Regions from separate parts of the Burkholderia singularis genome, predicted to be linked through region 2. Evidence: predicted binding sites of a transcription regulator. Region 2 holds the regulator's gene; the other holds the start of a gene.
What was found. The regulator LexA, encoded in region 2, represses DNA repair genes until DNA is damaged. The targets are predictions, from matches to a motif close to ACTGTATNNNNATACAGT.
Positions count from the first base shown of each region.

Region 1 (9,398 bases), 860 kb from region 2:
CTTCGAGGCCGCGGTGATTCGCGAGGCGCTTGATTTCACGCGCGGTCGCAAGGTCGAGGCGGCAGAGCGGCTGGGCATCGGCCGCAATACGATCACGCGCAAGATTCAGGAGTTGCATCTGGAGTCGTGATGCGGTTGAGCCGGGCGTTGGCGCCGGTTGCGACGACGGCGGGGGATGGCATGCGTCTGAACGGATGCGCGCGGCTCGCCCGGCGATCCGGGCGTGTTCCGAACGCTCGCGCATTCGGCCCGAAACGGGCCGGGGCATCCGCGTGTCCCGGCCGCATCGTGCCGCGCTACCCGATCTGAGCGACGACCGGTGTGTGATCGGACGGCTGATCCCATTTGCGCGGCTCGCGGTCGACCGTGCAGCTCGTGCAGGTATCGGCGAGCGCGCTCGACAACAGGATATGGTCGATCCTCAAGCCCGCGTTGCGGCGGAAAGCGAGCATCCGGTAGTCCCACCACGTAAAGGTTTTGTCCGGCTGCTCGAAGCGCCGGAACGCGTCGACGAGGCCGAGCCCGACGAGCTGCGCGAAATGCGCGCGCTCCTGCGGCGATACGAGATTTTGGCCTTCCCATTTCGCGGGATCATGCACGTCGCGATCTTCGGGCGCGATGTTGTAATCGCCCAGCAGCGCGAGCTTCGGGTAGCGCACGAGTTCGTCTTTGAGCCACGTCTGCAGCGCGTCGAGCCACTGCATCTTGTAGACGAATTTGTCGGAGTCGAGCGCCTGGCCGTTCGGAAAATAGGCGCAGACGATGCGCACGCCGTCGATCGTTGCGGCAATCAGGCGCTGCTGCGGATCGTCGAATCCGGGAATGTTGCGAACGACGTTCGTTTCATCGAACGGCAGGCTCGTGCGCGCGAGAATCGCGACGCCGTTGTACGTCTTTTGGCCGGCGAACCAGCTTCGGTAGCCGGCCGCCTCGAGTTCAGCGACCGGAAACTTCTCGTCGGGAATCTTCAGTTCCTGCAGGCAGAGCACGTCGGCGCCGCTCTGCGCGAGCCAGTCGAGGACGTGCTGCTTGCGCACGTTCAATGAATTGACGTTCCAGGTGGCAATCTTCATTAATTCGTCATCGCCTTATGTGGCGGGTGTTTGCGGGTGGTGGGCGGCTGCAGGAATCGTCTGGCTGTCCACCTGGCTACCCATCTCATCCGCTGTGGTTGGGGCACAACAAAAGTGCGTCGCGGCTTTCGGCCGTGATGCCGCTCTGGCGCGCGGGCCGATCTTGATGAGCGGGAGTTTACCAGCGGGGACGAGCCGGTAGCGCTTCGTCGACGCATACCTGAGCGGTCCGGCGGCAACGCAGGCTGCGATTGGCGCCGGATATGGCGAGTACACGGCCAGCCGAATGGGCTCGGCATTGGCAATGCGATGAAGCGCCGCCGCAGGCGGCGCGAGAAGGGGGGCGCCGGTCTACTCGCGCGCGGAGAATGGGCGCGGGCGGAATTTGTCCTGCCGCCGAATGCCCATGGCGGTTCAGTCAAGCGATGAGTGACAAGTGCGCTACTCGAAAGCCCTTAGGTTCTATTCAAAAAAGGAAGCTGACGATTGAAAGCGATCGAGCAATAGGGAAGCGAGCGAACGCCGTGGGCGCGAAAGACAGCAACGCGGCCGCCGTGCGGCCGACATTCCCGATGGCCAAGCGTTGATCGGCGCGCCGGATGAAATCGGGCAACGGGCGAACTCAGAGAGTGGCGAAGCGGCGCCGGCCATCTCTGTGCAGCGTGCGCGTGCCTCGCGCGCAGCCGCCGGGAAGCGACGGTTGGCACATGCGCCGCTCGGGCCGTCGCATCGGCTCGAACACCGAGCAGCGCCGCGAAGCGTGCGCTATGCTAGACGGCTCATATGGCTGAGGACCACACGATGACACAAACGCTCGGATCCACGATTACCTTTCAGCGGCCGGACGGCCAGACCGTGAACGGCTATCTCGCTCGGCCGGAGCAGGCCGAAGGCGCGCCCGCGATCGTCGTCATTCAGGAATGGTGGGGCTTGAATGACCAGATTCGCGGCGTCGCGGACAGGCTCGCACGTGCCGGTTATTTCGCGCTCGTTCCCGATCTCTATCGCGGCAAGGCGACAGTCGAAGAAGAGGAGGCTCATCACTTGATGAATGCACTCGACTTCGGCGACGCGACGAGCCAGGACATTCGCGGCGCGGTGTCCTATCTGAAACAGCATGCGGCGCGCGTCGGCGTGACGGGCTACTGCATGGGCGGCGCGCTGACCCTGCTCGCGCTGTCCCAGATTCCGGACGTATCGGCCGGCGTGGTCTGGTACGGCTTCCCGCCGCTCGACTACATCGACGCAACGAAGATCCGCGTGCCAGTGCTCGGCCACTGGGCCACGCAGGACGCGGCCTTTCCGATCGCAACCGTCGATGCGCTCGAAGCGAAGCTGCGCGAAGCCAACGTCGATTTCACGTTTCATCGCTATCAAGCGCATCACGCGTTCGCGAACGAGACGGCGCTCGGGCCGAACCGGATCGCAATCACGCAGTACGATCCCGTATGGGCGCAACTGGCGTGGGACCGCTCGTTGACGTTCTGGGGCCGCACGCTCTGGAAGTAATGCGCGATCGAGCAGCCGCGCCGGCTGCGTGTGGCAGCCGGCGCGGCGTTCAGCAGAGGGCGGCGGTGCGCGTCATGCCGTCATCTTGTCGACGGCCATCGAAAAAGCGCCGGGAAGGTTTCTCCGCCGGCGTGCTGCGGCAGTGGAGCGGCCAGGCCGGCATGCGCCGCGGCCGGCCTGCCATTGCATCGCTCAATCAGACCGGCGTGCCGACGCTTGCGAGCGCGGCCGCGTTCCCGGCCATCGCATGGTCGAATTCGCCGCGCTTTTCGGTCGGCACCATGAAGTAATCCCAGCACACGTAGTCGCAGCCGAACTTCCAATCGTCGCGCGTTTCGAACGGCGTGAGGAAGATGCTGTATAGCGTGTAGCCGTGCTGTTGCGCGAAGTCGAACAGCGTTTCGGCGGTGTTGCCGTAGGCGCTGTACGTCGGCAAGCCGTACTCGACCGACACGACCGGGCGAAAGCGCCCCAGCGTGACTTGCGCGCCGCGCAGGCAGTCGATTTCGCCGCCTTCGATATCGATCTTCACGAACGACAGCGATTCGAGCGCGGACGTGTGCGCATCGAGTGTGCTGACGGTGACTTCGATTTGCGTGGGGTTGGCGGCTTCGGGCCGATTGAACTGGCGCTGGCGCAAGCCGCTTTCCTCCGGCGTGCCTTGCGCATAGGAAAACGACGCGGTGCCGGGGATATTGCTCAACGCAAGATTGAATAATTGGACGTTGGGCGTCGCGGCGAATCGTTGGGTCAGCGCTTCGTATGCGAACGGCAACGGCTCGAAGCCGAGCGCGCGGCCGTTCGGCCCGATGCATTCGGCGAGCGGCCCGAGATGCCGGCCGACATGCGCGCCGATGTCGATGACCGTGTCTCCTTGCTTGACCCACTTGCGATAGTGATATTCGAGCAGCGCCTCGAAGCTGAAGCTGATTGCTCCCGCATCGAGCAGTTCACGAATCCGAATCAGTCTGGCACGGCTGGCGGAATGCTCCACGTTGTCCTCGTCCTTGTCGTCGAAGAGGTTAGGGGGGTGACCTGTCCCCGGATGATCCTAACACAGGGACGATGGCGGCCGATATCGGCTTGTTCCGGTTGTGTTACGGTGGTTTCAGCTCGCCGCGCGACGGTCTCATGGAAATAAATTGAATGGAAGTTTGACTCATCCTCATAAACCCCATATAATCTCTTTTCTCTGACGCGGGGTGGAGCAGTCTGGCAGCTCGTCGGGCTCATAACCCGAAGGTCGTAGGTTCAAATCCTACCCCCGCAACCAAATACGGCGAAAAAAAAATCCCGCGTATGTGACCGATGCGCGATTCGCCAAAAAGCCCGGCTAATGCCGGGCTTTTTTGTTTGTATTCACATGCGCCGCACTCGCCTTTCGAGATCCTCTTCTTCTGGCGCGTCTCCCCTTACGTCGCATCATCGCGCTGTGTTCTTGTCTGCGCGCTTTGCGCATGGCGCGCTGCGCGTTCGAATCGATCCATCGCAGAACAACCTGTTCTTCGGCGCGCCGTGCGCAGTCGTCGCGCGGCGCGCGGCATCGGTACGCATGCTTCGTCCCGAGCCGCACAGTTGAAACGCGCACTGTGTTTTTGTACAGTATCGGCATCTTGGATAAGCCGCCGCTCCCTCCTGACGTGCCGTCACCGCCATCGAGCGGCGCGTGTGCGTTCGTGCGCAAGATCATCCATTGCGATTGCGACTGCTTTTATGCGTCGGTCGAGATGCGCGACGATCCGTCGTTGCGCGGCCGTCCGCTCGCGGTCGGCGGCCGGCCCGATCAGCGCGGCGTGATTGCCACCTGCAATTACGACGCGCGGCGCTATGGCGTGCATTCGGCGATGTCGTCGGCGCTTGCGATGCGCAAGTGCCCCGACCTGTTGATTCTGCCGCCCGCAATGGACAAGTATCGCGCGGCATCAAGGCTCATCATGGCGATCTATCGCGATTACACGCCGGATGTCGAACCACTGTCGCTCGACGAGGCGTATCTCGACGTGAGCCGCGCCACACGCTGTCGCGGCAGCGCGACGCTGATCGCGCGCGAGATCCGCGAGCGCGTGCGCGAGACGGTCGGCGTCACGGTGTCGGCTGGCGTCGCGCCGAACAAGTTCGTCGCGAAGATCGCGTCCGACTGGAACAAGCCCGACGGCCTTTTCGTCGTGCGGCCGCATGAAGTCGATGCGTTCGTCGCCGCGTTGCCGGTGCGCAAGCTGCATGGCGTCGGCAAGGTGACGGCCGCGCGGCTCGACAAGCTCGGTATCGGCACTTGCGGGCAACTGCGCGCATGGTCGCTGTTCGATCTGCATCGCGAGTTCGGCGCGTTCGGCCGCCGGCTTTACGAGCTTGCGCGCGGCATCGACGAGCGGCCGGTGCGCGCGGATCAGGAGCGCAAATCCGTCAGCGTCGAGACGACCTACGTGCAGGATCTCGCCACGCTCGAGCAATGTGCGGCCGAGATTCGCCGGCTGACGGCGCAACTCGATGTGCGCATCGAACGGGCAGGGGCGGCACGTTCGATCAGAAAGCTGTATGTGAAGATCCGTTTCGCGGATTTTCAGCGCACGACGGTCGAATGCGTGGCCGATGCGACCGATCCGGACACCGCGGTCGCATTGCTCGAAAAAGGGCTCGCGCGGCGCAGGCAGCCGGTGCGGCTGCTTGGCGTCGGCGTGCGGGTCGACGAGGACACGGCCGAGCGGCATGGACAGATTGCATTGTTCGATGACGATCCGCGCGCCGGTGGAGCAATCGCCGATTGCACGGCGCCCGGCTGCGCCGGCGATGGCAACGGCACTGCGAGCCCGGAGTGATAAACAAAAAAAGTGGCAACCCGCGAATGCAGGTTGCCGCCTGTTTGACGCGCGAACGGCTTAAAGCGAGGGCGCCGTCGCGCACCGCACGCGGGCGATGCCGCGCGCTTACGGGTGCGCCGAGCCGGCGTCGGCCATCCCGTTGTGGCGCAGCAGCGCGTCAATGCGCGGCTCGCGTCCGCGGAACGCCTTGAACGATTCCATCGCCGGGCGACTGCCGCCCACTTCGAGGATTTCGTGCCGATAGCGTGCGCCCGTCGCCGCGTCGAGCACGCTGCCCGCCGTGCGCGCGGCTTCCTCGAACGCCGCGTAGGCGTCGGCGGACAGCACCTCCGCCCACTTGTAGCTGTAGTAACCCGCCGCGTAGCCGCCCGCGAAGATATGGCTGAACGTGTTCGGCCAGCGCGAGAACGACGCCTGCGGGATCACGTGGAAGCGCTCGTTGATGGCGCGCGCGAAATCGTTGACGTTCGCCGTTGCGGCGCCGCCGCTCTGCGGATCGAAATCGACATGCAGCAGCATGTCGAACATCGAGAACACGATCTGGCGCAGCGTGCCGAGGCCGCTTTGGAAATTCTTCGCGGCGAGCATTTTGTCGAACAGCGCGCGCGGCAGCGGCTCGTTCGAATCGACGTGCGACGACATCGATTTCAGCACATCCCATTCCCAGCAGAAGTTCTCCATGAACTGCGACGGCAGCTCGACCGCATCCCATTCGACGCCGTTGATTCCCGACACGCCGATCTCGTCGACGCGCGTCAGCATGTGATGCAGCCCGTGGCCGAACTCGTGGAACAGCGTGATCACCTCGTCGTGCGTGAAGCATGCGGGCTTGTCGCCGATCGGCGCGGAGAAGTTGCAGTTCAAATAGGCGACGGGCGTCTGCACGCTGCCGTCGCCGCGCTTCGCGCGTGAGCGCGCGTCGTCCATCCACGCGCCGCCGCGCTTGCCTTCGCGCGCGTACAAGTCGAGATAGAACTGCGCGACGAGCGAGCCGTCGCGATTTTCGACGCGGAAAAAGCGCACGTCGTCGTGCCACACGGGCGCTTCGTCACGCACGATCCGCACGCCGAACAGCGTTTGTGCGACCGTGAACAACCCCTTCAACACCGCCGGCTCGGGGAAGTACTGCTTCACCTCGTTTTCGGAAAACGCATAGCGTTGCTCGCGCAGTTTTTCCGCCGCATACGCAACGTCCCACGGATCGAGCGTGGCCAGACCCAGCTCGCTTGCGGCGAACGCGCGCAGTTCGTCCCAGTCTTTTTCCGCATAGGGGCGCGCGCGCTTGGCGAGATCTTCAAGGAACGCGATCACTTGCTGCGGCGATTCCGCCATTTTCGGCGCGAGCGATACTTCGGCGAAATCGTGGTAACCGAGCATCTGCGCTTCTTCGCGGCGCAGCTTGAGTTGGTCCGCGACGATCGCCGTGTTGTCCCATTCGATCTTGCCGCCGCCGTACTGTGGGCCGAGTTCGGATGCGCGCGTCACGTAGGCGCGATAGAGGGTTTCGCGCAGCGCGCGGTTTTCCGCGTATTGCAGCACCGGGAAGTACGACGGAAAGTGCAGCGTGAATTTCCAGCCCGCGTGGTTTTCCTTTTGCGCGGCTTCGCGCGCAGCGGCGATCGCATCGGCCGGCAGGCCGGCGAGTTCGTCCTCGCTTTGCGCGTAATACGCGTAGGCGTTCGTCGCGTCGAGCACGTGATCGGAGAACGCCTTCGACAGCGCCGCCTGCTGCTCTTGCAACTGCGCGAAGCGCGGCTTCTGGTCTTCGGGCAATTCGGCGCCCGACAGACGGAAATCGCGCAGCGCATTGTCGAGAATCTTTTTGCGTTCGGCCGACAGCGTCGCGTACTCGGCGCTTGCGGCGATCGCCTTGTATTTTTCGTAGAGCGCGAGATTCTGGCCGACGCTCGACCAGAATTCGGTCACGCGCGGCAGATTTTCGGCATGCGCCGCGCGCAGCTCGGGCGTATCGGCCACCGCGGTCAGATGGCCGACGATGCCCCACGCACGGCTGAGCGGCTCGGTCGTGCGCTCGAGCGCGTCGATGATGTCGGCCCAGGTCGCGGGCGTGTCGGGATGCGCCGCGCGCGCAACGGCGTCGTTTGCGTTGGCGAGCAGCGTGTCGAGCGCGGGCGTCACGTGTTCCGGACGAATTTCGCCGAAACGGGGCAGACCGGAGAAATCGAGAAGCGGGTTGGCATGAACGCTGACGGACATAGGGTTCCCTGGCGGTTGCGAAGTAGGTGAAAGACGGGCGGCATACCGCGTGCCGCCCGCCGGCGTCATATCGACATTATTGGGGCGCGTCGCGCGGTTTCCAATCGGAAGTTTCTAATGAAACGATTGGGGCGGGAGCGCAGCGGCCGGATAACGGGCCGCCTGAAGGCGGCGCGCGCCGGGCACCGCAGTGTCGGAGGGTGGGGCGAACGGCCTGCGTCTCGCATTCGGCCGATGCGGAAAATATATATGCGGCGCCGCGCGTTGCGGCACCGGGGTTGGATGACGATTTGTCGAAGCCGGGACGACTGCCGCGAGCGATGCGCAGTCGTGCCGAGCGGACGGATTAGGCTGTCGGCGTCCATCGAACCGTGTCGCTCCGCGGGCGGACGCCGACGGCATCGTGCATGGGCGGGCACGGCGGCATCGATCGGCGCGGATCGACGCCTTCATCGTTGCGCTGTCGCGTATTCATGCGTTTGCGCCATCATGCAGCAGGACCGCGGAACCACGGAACCGCCGCCATGTCCGGCCGTCAAGCCGCGTGCGCCGCGCGCTCGGCCGATTCGAGCGTATTGATGAGCAACATCGTGATCGTCATCGGGCCGACGCCGCCCGGCACTGGCGTAATGTGGCCCGCCACCTGCGCGACCCCCGCGAAATCGACGTCGCCGCACAGCTTGCCCGCGTCATCGCGGTTCATCCCGACGTCGATCACGGTCGCGCCGGGTTTCACCATGTCGGCCGTCAACACATTGCGCTTGCCGACCGCCGCGACGATCACGTCGGCGTTGCGCGTGTGCGCGGCAAGCTCGCGCGTCTTGCTGTGGCAGATCGTGACGGTCGCGCCGGCTTCGAGCAGCAGTAGCGCCATCGGCTTGCCGACGATGTTCGAGCGGCCGATCACGACTGCATTCGCGCCGACGAGCGAGATGCCGTGCGCCTCGAGCATCTTCATCACGCCATACGGCGTGCACGGGCGAAAGAGCGGCTTGCCTGTCATCAGCGCGCCGGCGTTCGCGACGTGAAAGCCGTCGACGTCCTTCTCCGGCGCGATGGCTTCGATCACCTTGTGGCTGTCGATGTGGGCCGGCAGCGGCAATTGCACGAGGATTCCGTGGATGCGCGGGTCGCGGTTCAATTCGTCGATGCGAGCTAGCAGGTCCGCTTCGGCGAGCGTGGCCGGATAGCGGTCTTTCACGGAGAAAAAGCCGTTGTCTTCGCACGCCTTGATCTTGTTGCGCACGTAGACCTCGCTCGCCGGGTTGTCGCCGACGAGAATCACCGCAAGGCCCGGCTGATGGCCGCGCGCGGCGAGCGCGGCGGCGCGCTCGGCCGCTTGCGCGCGCAGGGTCTTCGAAAGGGCGTTGCCGTCGATCAGGGTGGCTGTCATGGTGAAAATTCGCTTGGCAAGGTGGAAGGCGGGGTGCGGCGCGAACAAGCGCTGCGAAGAAGCGACGGATTATACCGCTCGGCCGCCGCCGTCCGAAGCGGGCGCGACGCCTGGGCTTGCCGCCGGGCGCTCGGCGCGCGCTATCAAAACAATAATGAAAACGACGGGCGGCGGCTGCAAGCCGGCTTGCAATCGTGAGCGGCGCGCAAACGAGGAAGGTGACGGAAGAGTGGGCGCGATGGAATGATGAAAATGGCCCGAACGGCGGAACCGGCGCGCGGCGCGACCAGCGAAGGCAATTGGGCGATCCAGGGCCCAGGACCGGTACGGCGCAGCGCGGGTGAATCCGGCAACGCGAAACGAGCGTTCAGCCGGCGGCGGCGCGCC
Region 1 covers NZ_CP013448.1:1,617,122-1,626,519, forward strand. Annotated here, with positions in the region: gene ntrC (nitrogen regulation protein NR(I)) at 1-130, shown strand, start outside; gene xth (exodeoxyribonuclease III) at 297-1,073, opposite strand; gene AQ611_RS26710 (hypothetical protein) at 1,294-1,386, shown strand; gene AQ611_RS07455 (dienelactone hydrolase family protein) at 1,875-2,582, shown strand; gene AQ611_RS07460 (FkbM family methyltransferase) at 2,779-3,576, opposite strand; tRNA gene AQ611_RS07465 (tRNA-Met) at 3,779-3,855, shown strand; gene dinB (DNA polymerase IV) at 4,196-5,398, shown strand; gene AQ611_RS07475 (M3 family metallopeptidase) at 5,507-7,618, opposite strand; gene folD (bifunctional methylenetetrahydrofolate dehydrogenase/methenyltetrahydrofolate cyclohydrolase FolD) at 8,154-9,011, opposite strand.
Region 1: the regulator LexA is predicted to act here: its motif matches at 4,169-4,186, upstream of dinB (DNA polymerase IV).

Region 2 (9,398 bases):
CTGGTGTCGTTCGATGGGCCCGTCGCGGATGCCGATCCGGAAGAGCTGCGCACCGTCTATTTGCTCGCCGACGATCCGGGCACGGTGTTTCGCGTCGAATGGCATCGCGCGGATGGCAAACTCGGCCGGCAGGAGGGCGGTCCGATTGCGACCGTTGCGTTCTTGACCGATGTCGAGATGCCGTGGAGCGACGACGACGAGTGAGCGCGAATGGGCGCGGCGGGCCGGCGCGGGCCATCGGCAGCCGACCACGGGATGCGGTTCGGACGGCCAGTGCGCGATTGATGAAGCGCGGCCGGTGAGATGCGGCTGATGAAGCGCGATGCCGCGCGTGCAGGCGTCATTTGTATGACGATTCCGCTAGGCGGAGCGCGCTGCGTGAAGCTGCGGCTGCAGACGAGCGCGGCGGATCGGTCGTGCGGCATTCGGCAAACGAGCCGCGTGCAGAAATAGCCGCTGGCGAAACTGGCTGTTCGGGCCGCCTGGGCCGACAATCCGTGCGGCTCAAAGGCTCAAAGGCTCAAAGGCTCAAAGGCTCAAAGGCTTAGCGTGGGCCGCGGTTGCTTGTTACGCCTGCGTATTCAGCGCATCATCCGCCTTCTGAATAGCCGGGCGCAGACGAAAAAACCGCCAATCGCATACGCGGCAAGGATTGCGACGTGCATCGCGACGCCGGTGGCCGGACGATCGAGCATTGCAGGGCGGATCAGGTCGACGGCATTCGCGAGCGGCAACGCATAAGCAGCATGCCGTGCGAAATCGGGTAACTGCGTGAGCGGAAAGAACACGCCGGAGAGCAGCAGCATCGGCGTCAGTACAAGCGTCTGATAGAACATGAAGAAGTCATACGACGGCGCGAGCGCGGTGACGATCATCGATAAGCTCGCGAATGCAAGGCCGGCGAGTGCGATTACCGGCAACGCAAGCAACATCGACGGAAATGTCGCGTAACCGAGGATGCCAGCGACGAGCATGATCGCGGCACCCGACAGCATCGCCTTGCTCGCTGCCCAGACGATCTCGCCGAGCACGATATCGCCGAGCGCGAGCGGCGTGTGCATGATCGCCTCCCAGGTGCGCTGCACGTGCATGCGCGAAAAGCCCGAATACATTGCTTCGAAGCTCGCCGACATCATCACGCTCGAGCCGACCGTGCCGGCCGCGAGAAATGCAATGTACGACACGCCGTCGACGTGCCCGACCATCAGCCCGAGTCCGAGCCCGAGCCCGAATAAATAGATCATCGGATCGGCGAGATTGCCGAACATCGACGCGAGCGCGAGCTTCTGCCAGACGAGATAGTTGCGCCGCCACACGGCGATCCAATTGGTCGCGTTCGCGGGCAGCGCCAGCAGGGATTCGCGCTCGCGGGGCGCGGTGGCGGATGTCGGCGGGTAACGGCGGGTGTCCATCGTGCGTCAGTCCTGCATCTCGCGGCCCGTCAGCCGCAAAAACACGTCTTCGAGATTGGCTGGCCGGTTCAGGCAGCGCAGGCCGTGACGGCCTTTCAGCCGCGTATTGATCGGCTCGGGATCGTCGACATAGCAAAAGAGCGTTTCGCCGCTGATTTCGGTGCGCTTGACCAGGGGCGCAAGTTCGTCGCGCAAGCTCACGGGATCGGGGCCGTAGATTTCGATCACGTCGCAACCGATTTCCTGCTCGATCAACGAGTGCGGCGCGCCCTCCGCGATCTTCCGGCCTTCCTCGATCACGCACAGCCGATGGCACAGGCGCTCGGCTTCTTCCATGAAATGCGTGGTCAAAAGGATCGTCTTGCCGCGTGCGAGCAGCGAGCGCAGCCGCTCCCACATCAGATGCCGCGCTTGCGGATCGAGCCCTGTCGTCGGTTCGTCGAGCACGAGCACGTCAGGGTCGTTGACGAGCGCGCGCGCGAGAGTCAGCCGCCGTTTCATGCCGCCGGACAGCTCGCTTACCTTCGCATTCGCCTTGTTTTCGAGCTTCGCGAATTCGAGCAGCGGCGGCACGAGCGCGCGCGCATCGTGTGCGGTGAGCCCGAAATAGCGCGCGAAGACGATCAGGTTCTCGCGAACGGTAAAGTCGGGGTCGAGGTTGTCGAACTGCGGCACCACGCCGATGCGCCGGCGCGCATGGCGCGCGCGCGCCGGCACCGGTTCGCCGCATAGTCGGATCGAGCCCGCATCGGGATGGGTGACGCCGAGCAGCATCTTGAGCGTCGTGGTTTTGCCCGCGCCGTTCGGACCGAGCAGGCCAAAACATTCGCCGGGATGCACATGAAACGACAGCCCATCGACGACGAGCCGGTTGTCATAGCGTTTTTCGACTTCCTGAAAATCGATCGATGCGACGGACATGGGCGAGCGGAGGTAATAGGAATCGTGCGGCACGAACGGGCCATTCTAGTGCATCGATTGCATGATTTCAGCGGCGCGAGACGTGCGGATCACGTGTCGCCCGGTATCGTTACATCACATCATTGTGCATTTGCGGCGCGCGGCGAATCAGCGTTTTCCAGCTCTTGCATCTGCGATTGCGTCGCACCATGATGAACTCACGCGCCTGTTGCGTAATAGGGAGATCATCATGGCGAGCTATAAAAAAATTCTACTGTGCTACGACGGTACGCTCGAAGGCCGCAAGGCATTGCGGTGCGGCGCCGATTTGGCGCTCGAACTGAAGGCGGAAACGCATTTGCTGTCGGTTGTCGACATGCGATCGAGCATTGCTCAAAGCGCCGGCTTGCTGACCGACGTTGCATGCAGCCGCTTCGAGGAAACCGCGCGCGAAATCCTGCAAGAAGGCGTTGATTGGCTGACCGCGCGCGGCGTGCAGGCGCAGGGGCACTTTGCATTCGGCTATCCGATCGACGAAATCGCCAATCTCGCAACGAAGCTCGGGGTCGATCTCGTCGTGGTCGGCCATCGTTGCCGGAGCGGCTTGTCGCGATGGTGGATGGGTTCGGGCAACACGCAATTGCTTGACCGCATATCGTGCAGCATTCTCGTTGCCTGCTCGTCGTCTGCCGAACAGCGCGCGGAGAGCCAGAAAGAGGCGGCGCAGGCGGCGACCGGACGATAACGTTCGCCGTGACGGTGGGCGACTGCTACCGTGCGGCGCGACGGATCGTATTCGGTTGCGCCGACCACTGTTCGAACGGCTGGCGTGCCGGCTGCCAGCTCAATCGTCATGCTCGTGCAGGTCGATTGCCGATAATTTCCAGCCGAACAGCCCGCTGCGATGGAAAATTGCGGCGTAGTGTGCATTGCTGTTGTTACGGCGGTAGATGACGACGAATTCGTCTACCCCTCGGTACGATGCACTAGTGCGCGGCGCCAGGTTGGGCGGCGCATCGGACGCCGGCGGCGCAGTTTGCGTCGTGGTGTCGGTGGCGGCTCCAGATACGGACGACGAAACGCCGCCGTTGTTTAACGGCGGTGCCGCGCCGGGCCCCGTGGCCGCTGCGGTGGACGGCTCGCTGCCGGCCGGGTTCAGTTCGGGGGGACGTTCACCAGGCTGAGCGCGTGGCGGTAAACCGCTCATCAACGCGGCGACGCCCTCTGGGGTTGCATACGCATCGACGAGCGGACCGACGAGTGCCGAACCGACGAGTGCACCGATGATGGCCAATGGATTGTCGCGCTGCCGGGCTTCGATACGCTGCATCAATTCATTGGTGAGCTGCTGCTTCAGGCTGCTGCGCAGCGCCGGAAAATCGACGTATTGACTGATCGCGTGGGCGTCGCGCGCGTCGATCGCCTGCTTGATTTGTCTGAGTGCGAGATATGGCGACGCGTACCCATAGACAATCATCGCGACGGCAATAACGAACATCGCGATGATAAAAAGCGGTTTCAGGACCCGTCTTTGCGGATGCGCGATAGCACTCAAACAGCCCCCTCGACGAACGAAATAGCGCTCGAGGATCAGAGACCTTGCTGTGTAAGCGAATGTTCCTCGGCGATGCAGCGATCGATCATGCGGCAGATCGCGTCGACCGTGCCGACCATGATGAACCGGGACGGCCCGTGGTAAACCCTTACCGGTGCACGTCGAGCGGGCTCCGCGTGATGGAGCGCGCTGTTCAGCGATACGCGTGCGAATGCGGGCAGTGCAGACGGCAGCAGCGACGGCTGCACGCCGGCGGCATGCGAATCCTCGACGAGCGGCGCGCAAGGCGTGCGTCCGCGCAGATGGCGCAGGCGGCCAAATTGTCGAAAGGGCAGCAGGCGGGCGAGGCGTTCCATAGGGTCCTCCAGATCCAAGCGAATGGAAAGGCGAAGCTGTAGCGGGGCCAACGGGCGATCAGAATTCGCCCGGGCGAATCAGTCCGACGGCGATACCTTCGAGCGCGAATTCCGCGCTGCCCGCCTTGACAAAGATATTTTCGTAATCCGGGTTTTCGGCGATCAGCTCGACGCCGCCGGCGTGACGCTTCAGGCGCTTGACCGTGACGTCATCGCCAAGCCGCGCGACGATGATCTGGCCATCCTTCGCCTCGCTGCGTTTTTGTACCGCGAGCAAATCTCCGTCGAGGATGCCGGCGTCGCGCATCGACAGCCCGCGCACCTTCAGCAGGTAGTCGGGCTTGCTCGAGAAGAGCGCCGGATCGCACGCGTAATGTTGTGAGATGTGCTCCTGCGCGAGGATCGGGCTGCCTGCGGCGACACGGCCGACGAGCGGCAGCGACAGCTGCATCAGCGCCGCATGCGGCAGCGGAAGCTGATGCGGCGCATCGTCGGTGCCGAGCAAGCGGATGCCGCGCGATGCGCCGGCCGCCAGTTCGATCACGCCCTTGCGCGCAAGCGCGCGCAAGTGCTCCTCGGCGGCGTTCGGCGAGCTGAACCCCAGTTCGGCGGCGATTTCCGCGCGGGTAGGGGGAAAGCCGGAGCGCTCGATCGCGCGGCGGATCAAGTCGAACACTTGCTGCTGACGGGCGGTGAGTTTGATCATGAGATGACTGTATGGATAGACAGTGTCTGTATTTTTATACAGTATCCACGGAAATTCAAGCGTTACTTGAGGTTCGACGCTATCGCATCGTTTCCGCCGTGGCTTCGCGCCGTCCTAGCGGCGTTTCGGCGGCAATAACCGTCCAGCGGCGTTTCATTACCACTTTTGAGTATTAAAAAATAAGGAACGATTATTTTTAATGATGAAACCCGTTCGTTAGACTGGCCCCACCTTGAACTGACGGCCTGCACATACACTTGGAGAACAACGGATGGTCAAGCGCAAAACGGGGTTGGGCAACGGCGCGCGGCGTCTCATCGCATCGGTCGCGCTCGGCGCAGCAGCCGTGCTCGGCGTGCTCACGCCCGCGCTGGCGGACACGACGTTTCTGAACGTCTCGTATGATCCGACGCGCGAGCTGTATCAAGACGTCAATCAGGCGTTCAGCAAGGAGTGGAAAGCCAAGACGGGTGAGACGGTCAATTTCAAGCAGTCGCACGGCGGCTCGGGCGCGCAGGCGCGCTCGGTGCTCGACGGCTTGCAGGCCGACGTCGTGACGCTCGCGCTCGCCTATGACATCGACGCGCTCGCGAACAAGGGCCTCGTCGACAAGGATTGGCAAAAACGTCTGCCGGACAACGCGTCGCCCTATACGTCGACGATCGTGTTTCTCGTGCGCAAGGGCAATCCGAAAGGCATCAAGGACTGGGACGACCTCGTGAAGCCGGGCGTGTCGATCGTCACGCCGAACCCGAAGACCTCGGGCGGCGCGCGCTGGAACTATCTCGCCGCGTGGGCGTATGCGCAGCACAAGCCGGGCGGCAGCGCGGAAACGGCCAAGGAATTCATCACGAAGCTCTATAAGAACGCGGGCGTGCTCGACTCCGGCGCGCGCGGCGCGACCACCAGCTTCGTGCAGCGTGGCATCGGCGACGTGCTGATCGCATGGGAAAACGAGGCGTTTCTGTCGGTCAAGGAATTCGGCGCCGACAAGTTCGAGATCGTCGTGCCGTCGGCCAGCATTCTGGCCGAGCCGCCGGTTGCGGTGGTCGACAAGGTGGTCGACAAGAAGGGCACGCGCAAGCTTGCACAGGCGTATCTGCAGTTCCTGTATAGCAAGGAAGGGCAGGAGATCGCCGCGCGCAACTATTACCGGCCGCGCGCGAAGGATGTGCCGGCCGCGCTGACGAAGCAGTTTCCGAAGCTGAAGCTGTACACGGTCGACGACACGTTCGGCGGCTGGACGCAAGCGCAGAAAACGCATTTCGCCGACGGCGGCGTGTTCGATTCGATCTACAAGCCGCAATAAGCCGGCGCGATAAGCGCCCGGTTGGACGCCGCGCGCGGCCCGCGCCGGTGCCGCCGGCGCAGATGGCGAACCGGACGGTGTTCGTGCTGTAGTGGCGCGAGCACCGTCCGGCGCCCCCATGTGCATCATCCAGGAAGAGCATTCCGCATGACGACGTTTACCTTGCGCAAACCGAGCGCGTTGCCGGGATTCGGTGTGACGCTCGGCATCACGCTGGCTTATTTGAGCCTCGTGGTGCTGATTCCGCTCGCCGCGACTTTTCTGAAAACGGCAACGCTTACCTGGGATCAGTTCGTCGCCGCGACGACATCGCCGCGTGTGCTTGCGTCGTACCGGCTGACGTTTCTCGCCGCGCTTGGCGGCGCGCTCGTCAACGCGGTGTTCGGTTTTCTCGTTGCGTGGGTGCTGGTGCGTTATACCTTTCCGTTCAAGCGGCTCGTCGATGCGATCGTCGATCTGCCGTTCGCGCTGCCGACGTCGGTGGCGGGCATCTCGCTCGCGGCCGTCTATGCGACCAACGGCTGGGTTGGCAGTCTGCTCGCGCCGCTCAATATCAAGATCGCGTTCACGCCGCTCGGCGTGCTCGTCGCGCTGACGTTCATCGGCCTGCCGTTCGTCGTGCGCACCGTGCAGCCGGTGCTGGAGGATTTCGAGCGCGAGCAGGAGGAGGCCGCCGCGTGCCTGGGCGCGACGCGCTGGCTCACGTTCCGGCGCGTCGTGCTGCCCGCTGTGCTGCCCGCGCTGTTGACGGGCTTCGCGCTCGCATTCGCGCGCGCGCTCGGCGAATACGGTTCGGTGATCTTCATCGCGGGCAACGTGCCGATGAAATCGGAGATTACGTCGCTGCTCATCATCACGAAGCTCGAGCAGTACGACTATGCGGGCGCGACGGCGCTTGCCGTGGTGATGCTCGTCGTGTCGTTCGCGATGCTGCTCGTCGTCAACACGCTGCAGTGGTATTTGCAGCGTCGCACGAGCCGCGGCGCGAGCGGTCCCGCGCCGGCGGCCGGCGCCGCGGCGCTGGGAGGCGCGCAATGAGCGACGATCTCGTGCAGAACCAGAACCGCGCGCCGGTATCGGCCGCGCCGCGCAGCGGCGGCGCCCGCGGGGGCGCCGGTACGCAGGCCAGCGCGGGCGCGTTCGCGCGCCTTGACCCGGTCAGCGAGCCGCGCGCGGTGCGTTGGCTGCTCACGGGCATAGCGCTCGCGTTTCTCGCGCTTTTTCTCGTCGTGCCGCTCGCCGCGGTGTTCGTCGAGGCGCTGCGCAAGGGCATCGGTTTTTATCTGGAGTCGCTCACCGATCCGGATGCCTGGTCGGCGATCACGCTGACGCTGAGCGTCGCGGCGATCGCGGTGCCGCTCAATCTGGTGTTCGGCGTGTGCGCATCGTGGGCGATCGCGAAGTTCGAATTCAAGGGCAAGGCGCTGCTCACCACGCTGATCGACCTGCCGTTCTCGGTGTCGCCCGTGATCTCGGGCTTGATCTACGTGCTGCTGTTCGGCGCGCAGGGGTGGCTCGGGCCGTGGCTGCAGGCGCGCGACGTGCAGATCATCTTCGCGGTGCCGGGCATCGTGCTCGCGACGATCTTCGTCACGTTCCCGTTCGTCGCGCGCGAATTGATTCCGCTGATGCAGGCGCAAGGCGCGGATGAAGAAGAGGCGGCGCGCGTGCTCGGCGCCTCCGGCTGGCAGATTTTCCGGCGCGTGACGCTGCCGAACGTCAAATGGGGAGTGCTGTACGGCGTGATTCTCTGCAATGCGCGTGCGATGGGCGAGTTCGGCGCGGTGTCGGTCGTGTCCGGCCACATCCGCGGGCAGACCGATACGATGCCGCTGCACGTCGAGATTCTTTACAACGAATACAACTTCGCGGCCGCGTTCGCGGTGGCGTCGCTGCTTGCATTGCTCGCGCTCGTCACGCTCGCGCTGAAGTTCATCGCCGAGCGGCATCTGTCGGCCGAACGCGGCCTGCTCGACGAGCCGGCCGATACGCACCCGGCCGCCGGCGCGCCGGCGGCGCGGGCTGCCGTCACTTCGTCGATTTCATAAAGAGGCACCGAGATGGGCATCACCGTTCGCAACCTGCACAAGCGCTTCGGCGACTTCACCGCGCTCGACGACGTATCGCTCGACTTTCCGCCGGGCGAACTCGTCGCGCTCCTCGGGCCGTCCGGTTGCGGCAAGACGACGTTGCTGCGCGTGATCGCGGGCCTCGAGTATGCGGACGTCGGGCAGGTTCTGCTGCAAGGGCTCGATGTCGCGTCGGTTGGCGCGCGCGAGCGGCAGGTCGGTTTCGTGTTCCAGCATTACGCGCTGTTCCGGCACATGACGGTGTTCGAGAACGTCGCGTTCGGGCTGCGCGTGAAGCCGCGCCGCGAGCGTCCTTCGGAGGCGGCGATCCGCGACAAGGTGCACGAATTGCTCAAGCTCGTGCAGCTCGACTGGCTTGCGCAGCGCTATCCGTCCGAGCTGTCGGGCGGCCAGCGGCAGCGCATCGCGCTGGCGCGTGCGCTGGCCGTCGAGCCGAAGGTGCTGCTGCTCGACGAGCCGTTCGGCGCGCTCGATGCGAAGGTGCGCAAGGAATTGCGCGGCTGGCTGCGGCGGCTGCACGACGATCTGCATATCTCGACGATCTTCGTCACGCACGATCAGGAAGAGGCGCTCGAAGTCGCGGACCGGATCGTCGTGCTCAATCATGGGCGCGTCGAGCAGGTCGGCAGCCCGCAGGATGTCTACGACCATCCGGCGAGCGCGTTCGTCTACGAATTTCTCGGCGCGGCGAACCGGCTCGCCGGCACGGTCAGCGGCGAGGGCTTCGTGGCCGATGGCGTGAGCGACGCGATCGCGGTCGACGCCGATTTCGCGGGCCGGGCGTTTGCCTACGTGCGCCCGCACGATCTCACGCTGGTTCGCGCCGACGCGCGCGCGAGCGGTATCGCCGCCGACGTGCGCCGGGTCGTGCCGCTCGGCGGCTCGGTGCGCATCGAGCTGGCCGCGCGCGCGGGCGGCGTGCTGGAGGCCGAACTCGACCGCAACGTGTGGCAGGCGCTCGCGCTCGACGTCGGCGACGGCCTCACGGCCGTGCCGCGCGCTGTGCGCGTGTTTCCCGCGTGTTGACGCTCTTTCGCGCCGCGTCGAAACCGTTGCATCACATCAACAAA
Region 2 covers NZ_CP013448.1:2,478,067-2,487,464, reverse strand. Annotated here, with positions in the region: gene AQ611_RS10960 (hypothetical protein) at 1-204, shown strand, start outside; gene AQ611_RS10955 (ABC transporter permease) at 582-1,412, opposite strand; gene nodI (nodulation factor ABC transporter ATP-binding protein NodI) at 1,419-2,333, opposite strand; gene AQ611_RS10945 (universal stress protein) at 2,563-3,057, shown strand; gene AQ611_RS10940 (DUF2939 domain-containing protein) at 3,157-3,867, opposite strand; gene AQ611_RS10935 (hypothetical protein) at 3,903-4,223, opposite strand; gene lexA (transcriptional repressor LexA) at 4,282-4,929, opposite strand; gene AQ611_RS10925 (sulfate ABC transporter substrate-binding protein) at 5,201-6,238, shown strand; gene cysT (sulfate ABC transporter permease subunit CysT) at 6,386-7,276, shown strand; gene cysW (sulfate ABC transporter permease subunit CysW) at 7,273-8,286, shown strand; gene AQ611_RS10910 (sulfate/molybdate ABC transporter ATP-binding protein) at 8,299-9,354, shown strand.